DNA from 2 places in the Paenibacillus sp. J22R3 genome. Region 2 is predicted to be linked to the other one. Evidence: predicted binding sites of a transcription regulator. Region 2 holds the regulator's gene; the other holds the start of a gene.
The links. The regulator Rex, encoded in region 2, represses fermentation and respiration genes when NADH is low (regulators of the CRP and FNR family bind a similar motif). The targets are predictions, from matches to a motif close to TTGTGAAATATTTCACAA.

Region 1: the regulator Rex is predicted to act here: its motif matches at 2,000-2,017, upstream of nadA (quinolinate synthase NadA).

The regions. Positions count from the first base shown of each region.
Region 1 is NZ_JBWDNS010000012.1:52,798-56,225, forward strand. Features, by position in the region: gene ftsH (ATP-dependent zinc metalloprotease FtsH) at 1-1,669, shown strand, start outside; gene nadA (quinolinate synthase NadA) at 2,045-2,983, shown strand; gene nadB (L-aspartate oxidase) at 3,025-3,428, shown strand, end outside.
Region 2 is NZ_JBWDNS010000001.1:1,451,593-1,455,020, reverse strand. Features, by position in the region: gene dinG (ATP-dependent DNA helicase DinG) at 1-1,849, shown strand, start outside; gene AC0YN4_RS06670 (redox-sensing transcriptional repressor Rex) at 1,846-2,502, shown strand; gene AC0YN4_RS06665 (amidohydrolase) at 2,483-3,428, shown strand, end outside.

The DNA of each region.
Region 1 (3,428 bases), on a different contig from region 2:
GCTCACCTTCTTGACCTCAATCATTCCATTCGTGATCATCTTTATTTTGTTCTTCTTCCTAATCAATCAGGCGCAAGGCGGCGGCGGCAAAGTGATGAACTTTGGCAAGAGCCGTGCCAGATTGTACAACGAAGAGAAGAAACGTGTCACATTCGAGGATGTGGCAGGCGCAGACGAGGAGAAGCAAGAGCTTGTCGAGGTTGTCGAGTTCTTGAAGGATCCGCGTAAATTCGCAGCCGTAGGCGCTCGTATTCCGAAAGGGGTACTGCTTGTAGGCCCTCCGGGTACTGGTAAAACGTTGCTTGCTCGTGCTGTTGCAGGCGAAGCGGGCACGCCGTTCTTCAGCATTTCCGGTTCGGACTTTGTTGAAATGTTCGTCGGTGTCGGTGCTTCCCGTGTTCGTGACTTGTTCGAGAATGCGAAGAAGAACGCACCATGTATCATCTTTATCGATGAAATCGATGCCGTTGGACGTCAGCGCGGCGCCGGTCTCGGCGGCGGACATGATGAGCGCGAACAAACGCTCAATCAGCTCCTCGTTGAAATGGACGGCTTCGGTGCGAACGAAGGTATCATTATCGTGGCGGCTACCAACCGTCCGGATATTCTCGATCCTGCACTTCTTCGTCCGGGTCGTTTCGACCGTCAAATTACGGTTGACCGTCCGGATGTGAAAGGCCGCGAAGCTGTACTGAAAGTACATGCTCGCAATAAGCCGCTTGCCAAAGACGTGAAACTTGATGTAATCGCGAAGCGGACAACGGGCTTTACCGGTGCGGATCTGGAGAACCTGCTTAACGAAGCAGCCCTTCTAGCCGCTCGCCGCAACAAGAAAGACATCGCGATGACAGAAGTGGACGAAGCGATTGACCGTGTTATCGTCGGTACGGAGAAACGCAGCCGCGTTATCAGTGACCGTGAGAAACGCATTGTTGCTTACCATGAAGCGGGCCATACAATTGCAGGCTACTTCCTGGAGCATGCGGATCAGGTTCATAAAGTAACGATTATCCCGCGCGGACGCGCAGGCGGCTATGTCATCATGCTTCCTAAAGATGGCGATCGCATGCTGACGACCAAGCAGGAATTGCTTGATAAAGTGACGGGTTTGCTTGCCGGCCGGGTAGCCGAAGAGATCTACATCGGCGAAATCGGCACTGGCGCATACAGTGACTTCAAATCGGCGACGAGCATTGTTCGTGCGATGATTATGGAATACGGAATGAGCGACAAGCTTGGACCGATGCAATTCGGCAGCAGCTCGCAAGGCCAAGTATTCTTAGGCCGTGACATTGGACATGAGCAGAACTACTCCGATGCCATCGCTTATGAAATTGACCAAGAGATGCAGAGCTTCATTCAAGACTGCTATGCTCGTGCGAAACAGCTTCTTACGGAGAAGAGCAAAGAGATGCATCTTATTGCTCAAACGCTCCTTACCGAAGAAACGTTGGAGATTGAACAAATCAAACGTCTGATCGAAGGCGGATCGGCAGAAGGCGGCGAAGGCAGTTCGAACATCGTTTCCGCAGAGCCGAAAGCAGAGCCGATTATCGATACGATTGGCGGCGTGAAGGTTCGTATTGGTTCGAAGGAGCCAGGCGAATTAACACCTCCGGTTGATCCAGACAGCGGTAACGAAGACGACGACGGTACGCCGAAGTCCTAATGAAATAGAAGTTGATAGTCCTCAAAGGCTGTCCGATTGCAGGCAACTGCACGGGCAGCCTTTTGTGCAGGAAGGCGCTTTAGCGCTATAGTGGAAGGACGAGTAAGCATAGAGGCTTGGTAACTTCTTTACTTGCGTAAACCTTCCGTAGATCGGTTAAAACGGCCTCTTTTGTCTGTTGACAGCGCACACTACCTTGTGTAAATTTAAGGTTAATCCCTTGTAAAGGCTCTTGCGAATCAAGCGGCTTATGACGTGGGCATGATAGATGATGAATACACAGCGGAATAACAGCATTTTCGATAAATCATGGTGAACGAACAGCCAAGTTTGTGCATCAGTTCACAAAGTTAGTGAAAAGAGGGGAATTTAGCTATGGAAGCATTAGCTCTCGAAAGGAAAGCGGAACAAAACCGCGAACTACGGGAACGATTGTTGCAATTGAAGAAAGAGCGTAACGCCATTATACTTGCGCATTATTATCAGCGTGATGAAATTCAAGAAGTGGCCGATTTCCGTGGCGACTCCTTCCTGCTTGCGCAGAAGGCAGCGGAAACGGATGCAGATGTAATCGTGTTCTGCGGCGTTCATTTTATGGGCGAAAGTGCGAAGATCCTGGCTCCGAACAAGACTGTTATCATTCCCGATGAGCGCGCCGGCTGTCCGATGGCTGACATGGTCAACGTCGATGGCTTGCGGAAGCTGAAAGCACAGCATCCGAATGCGAAAGTAGTCACCTATATCAACTCCTCCGCCGAAATCAAAGCGGAAACGGATATTTGCTGTACCTCTGCTAATGCCGTGCGTGTCGTGAATTCGGTCGATTCAGACGAAATTATTTGGGTGCCGGATAAGAACCTTGGCCATTACGTGCAGCAGAAAACAGACAAGAAGATGATTATCTGGGAAGGCTATTGCAACACGCATGACATGCTGACCGTCAAAGATGTAGAAGAAATGAAAGCCAAATATCCAAATGCGCAGTTCGTCGTTCACCCTGAATGCCGTCCTGAAGTAGTAGCGCTTGGCGATTTCGTCGGCAGTACAACCGCTATTATAAAATATTGTAAAGAATCGGATTGCCAGGAGTTTATCGTCGGAACGGAAGATGGCACAGGGTATCAGCTTCGTCTGGACAGCCCGAATAAGACCTTCCATTTTGCTACGAAATATTTGGTTTGCCCGAACATGAAAGTAAACAACCTGAAGAAGCTTGTGAAATGTCTGGAAACGATGCAGCCGCAAATTTACGTACCGGAGCAGGTTGCCAATCAAGCCCGTCTATCCCTGGAGCGCATGTTACAAGTGAAGTAGCATGCGCTACTCTCTTTCCATGAGAAAGGAAAGTTGCACTTATGATTCCACGTTATCTCGTAGATGTTGAACTCGAAGGGCTTCCAGTCATATATAAAGATGTCATTGTAATCGGGGCCGGCATTGCCGGTCTTTTTACCGCAATTAAAGCCAGTGAAACGAATGATGTGCTCATGATTACGAAGAAGTCGCTGATGGACAGCAATACGCGTTATGCCCAAGGCGGCATTGCAGCTGTTATCTCCGAGGACGACTCCCCGGCTTATCATCGTCAGGATACGCTTATTGCCGGAGCCGGACTTTGCTCGCATAAAGCTGTCGATGTGCTCGTGCATGAGGGAACGAAAGGCGTAGAGGACTTAGTCCGCATGGGTACGCAGTTTGACCAAGAGAACGGCGAGTTTGCGCTCACCAAGGAAGGTGCGCACAGTCAGCGTCGTATTTT
Region 2 (3,428 bases):
ATGTTTACGCAAGTTTGAAGGTAAAGTAAATATGCGTGATTTCGCTTCACCGGCAGAGGATCGAATTACGGCTTCGCAGATGGTCGTATGGCTGAGTGAATCGAATCACGGTGATCAGGAAGAGCTTAATTTTGGCAATCGGGGTGCTGATTTCTGGGGAACGGTTGCCAGTGACACCGACTCCTGTCTCAATCGTGCCTGTCCCTGGTTCAAACGCTGCTATTATCATCGCGCGAAGCAGGAAGCCAATATTGCGGATGTCGTTATTACCAATCATTCGATGCTTTTCACGGATATACGAGCGGATCATCGATTGCTTCCGGGATATGAGCATCTCATCCTTGATGAAGCCCATCATTTGGAAGAGGTCGCAGGCAAACATTTGGGTACGCAGGTTTCCTATTATTCCGTCCAGCATCCGGTACTAAGACTCTGCAAAGATGCACGCAATGGCCAGTTGATTGCGCTTAAGAGCAGATTGGCGAACGAGGACGTCGAGAAAACCCAGAAATGGCGCGAGGAAATCGATGAAGTTGTTCCGGTGTTCGGCGACTTGCGTGATGAGTGGGATCGCTTGTTTGAAATGCTGTACACGCTGATGGGCAACGGTGCTCCAGGTACGAAGAGCACAGGGGATGGCTCTAGCGGGGAAACCGGGCAATTCGTGCTCAGACTCCGCAGCGGCAAGCTGCCGGATTATTGGTCGGATGCACAGCTCATTGAGGAAGCGATTAACGGATACTTAAGCCAAATCATTCGTCCTCTCGATAAAGTGTTTGCAGCCATTAAAGAAGAGATCGATGATCCCGGCATCGCCGCATTGGTGACGGACTTAAGCGGCACGATCAAAGACCTGTCCCGGGCCAGAGATGATTTGCGACAATTCATGAAAGCAGATAAGACCGATACCGTATACTGGCTTGAAGCGAACAGCAATTCAAGAGCCAAATCGATTCAGCTATACGCTGTACCTGCGGATGTGAGCAGCCAGCTGCGTACTTATTTCTTCGATATTAAGAAAAGCGTCATTCTCACTTCAGCGACCTTATCCGTTCAGAAATCATTCCAATATGCATGTGAGCAGCTGGGTCTAACCAAAGATGAGGAGCAGGGACGCCTGAAGACGGTTCAACTGCCGTCACCGTTTAATTACAGAGAACAAGCGCTGGTCATTATCCCGCGTAACTTCCCTGTACTGAAAGGTGCCGCAGGAGATCCACAGTTCAATGATATGCTGGTAAAGTCATTGACAGAGGCGGCGATTGAGACAAAAGGTCGTATGCTCGTTCTGTTTACGTCCTATCGGATGCTGAAGCAGGTTTATGATCCGCTCAAGGAAGCGCTGGCGCCAACCGGAATTCATGTTCTGGGACAGGGAATTGACAGCAGCAATCGCAGCAAACTAACCAGAAGATTTCAACAGCAGCAAGCTTCTGTTCTGCTTGGAACAAGCAGCTTCTGGGAAGGCGTAGACATTCCCGGTGATGCATTGACCTGTCTGGCGATTGTCAGACTTCCATTCCAGCCGCCTAACCATCCGCTGGTGGAAGCAAAGTCTGAATTGCTGCAGGAGCAGAAGCAGAACCCGTTTATGAAGCTTTCCATCCCGCAGGCGGTAATTCGCTTCAAGCAGGGCTTTGGCCGCCTTGTGCGGACCGGTAAGGACCGCGGCATTGTTCTTATCTACGATACCAGAGTGATTGATACGTATTATGGCAAATATTTTCTGTATTCCCTACCGGGGCCGAAGATCGAGCATATGCATTTAGAGCAAATTGTTCCTCGCATACGCGAATGGCTTGCACCAAGTCCAAGTTCAACTCCAAGTGAAGAAGAGGTGGAGAAATGAAGCCGATGAAAATATCCGAGGCGGTCGTTCGCAGACTACCGGTTTATCTGCAGGTCTTGAACGATCTGAACATGCGGGATGTTCAGACGGTTTCATCACAAGATCTTGGCAATAAGCTGGATCTGAATCCGGCACAAATCCGGAAGGATCTCGCTTACTTTGGCGATTTTGGCCGAAAAGGGATCGGTTACGATGTCACTTATTTGATCGAGAAAATCCGTCAAATTCTAAAGCTGGACCAGCCGCTGAATGTAGGGCTGGTCGGAGCCGGGAACTTAGGACGAGCACTCTGCAACTATAATACGTATCTGAAGGATAATATGAAAATCACTGCCGTCTTCGATGTTCATCCTTCTATGGTGGGTGCTTCCATTAATGGGTTGACTGTAATGTCGATGGATAAGCTGAAAGAAACGGTCGTTGAACTCAATATCCGCATAGGAATCATTACAGTACCTGCAATTGAAGCGCAAAATGTAGCAGATAAATTCGTCGAGGCCGGCGTTGATGGCATCTTGAATTTTGCTCCTACGATTCTCAGAGTGCAGGAGCATGTGCGTATCCATTATGCGAATTTCACTACTGAGCTGATGAGCTTAGCGTATTACTTGGATGAAGAAGGGGACGACGAGAATGAAACGGTTGTGGATTGAGAACGGTACTTTTGTCACGATGGACGAGCAGCGTCCCGTATTGAAGGGCCATATGGTCGTGGAAGGCGATACCATTCTGTATCTGGATGAGCAAGCGCCGGACCCGATTCCGGCAGGGGCTGAACGTATAGATGGACGAGGGCTGGTATTCATGCCAGGTTTAATCAATACGCATGGACATGCTGCAATGTCACTTCTCCGCGGCTATTCCGATGACGAAGCGCTGCAAGTATGGCTCGAGCAGAAGATGTGGCCGATGGAAGGCAAATATACGGATGAGGATGCTCGCTGGGGGACTGCTCTGGCCGTTGCCGAGATGCTGAAATCCGGAACGACAACATTCGTCGATATGTATGATCGGATGCACATCGTAGCTGAGGTTGTAGAGCAATCCGGTATGCGCGGCCTGCTTACTCGCGGTGTAATTGGACTTTGCCCGCCGGACGTGCAAACTGCCAAGCTGGATGAAGCAAAGCAATTTGCGCAAGAGTGGAACGGAAGAGCAAACGGCCGTATTCGTACGATGCTTTCACCGCATGCTCCATATACATGTCCTCCGGATTATATCGCTCGTATCGTAGAAGCTGCGAACGAACTGGATCTGCCGCTTCATACACATATGTCGGAAACGGCTGCGGAAGTGCAGTTCAATGTCAATGATTACGGCTGCCGGCCTGTCGAGCACTTGGACAAGCTTGGTTTCTTCTCCCGTCCGGCTTTGGTCGCGCATGCGGTTCATTTAACTGATGAAGAGATCGCGCTTCTTGCCGAGCGTGGCGTAAGTGTTTCCCATAACCCTGCCAGCAACCTGAAGCTTGCGAGCGGCATTGCGCGTGTACCGGATCTGATGAAAGCCGGCGTAACCGTATCGCTTGGGACGGACAGTGCGGCAAGCAATAATAATTTGGACCTGTTCGATGAAATTC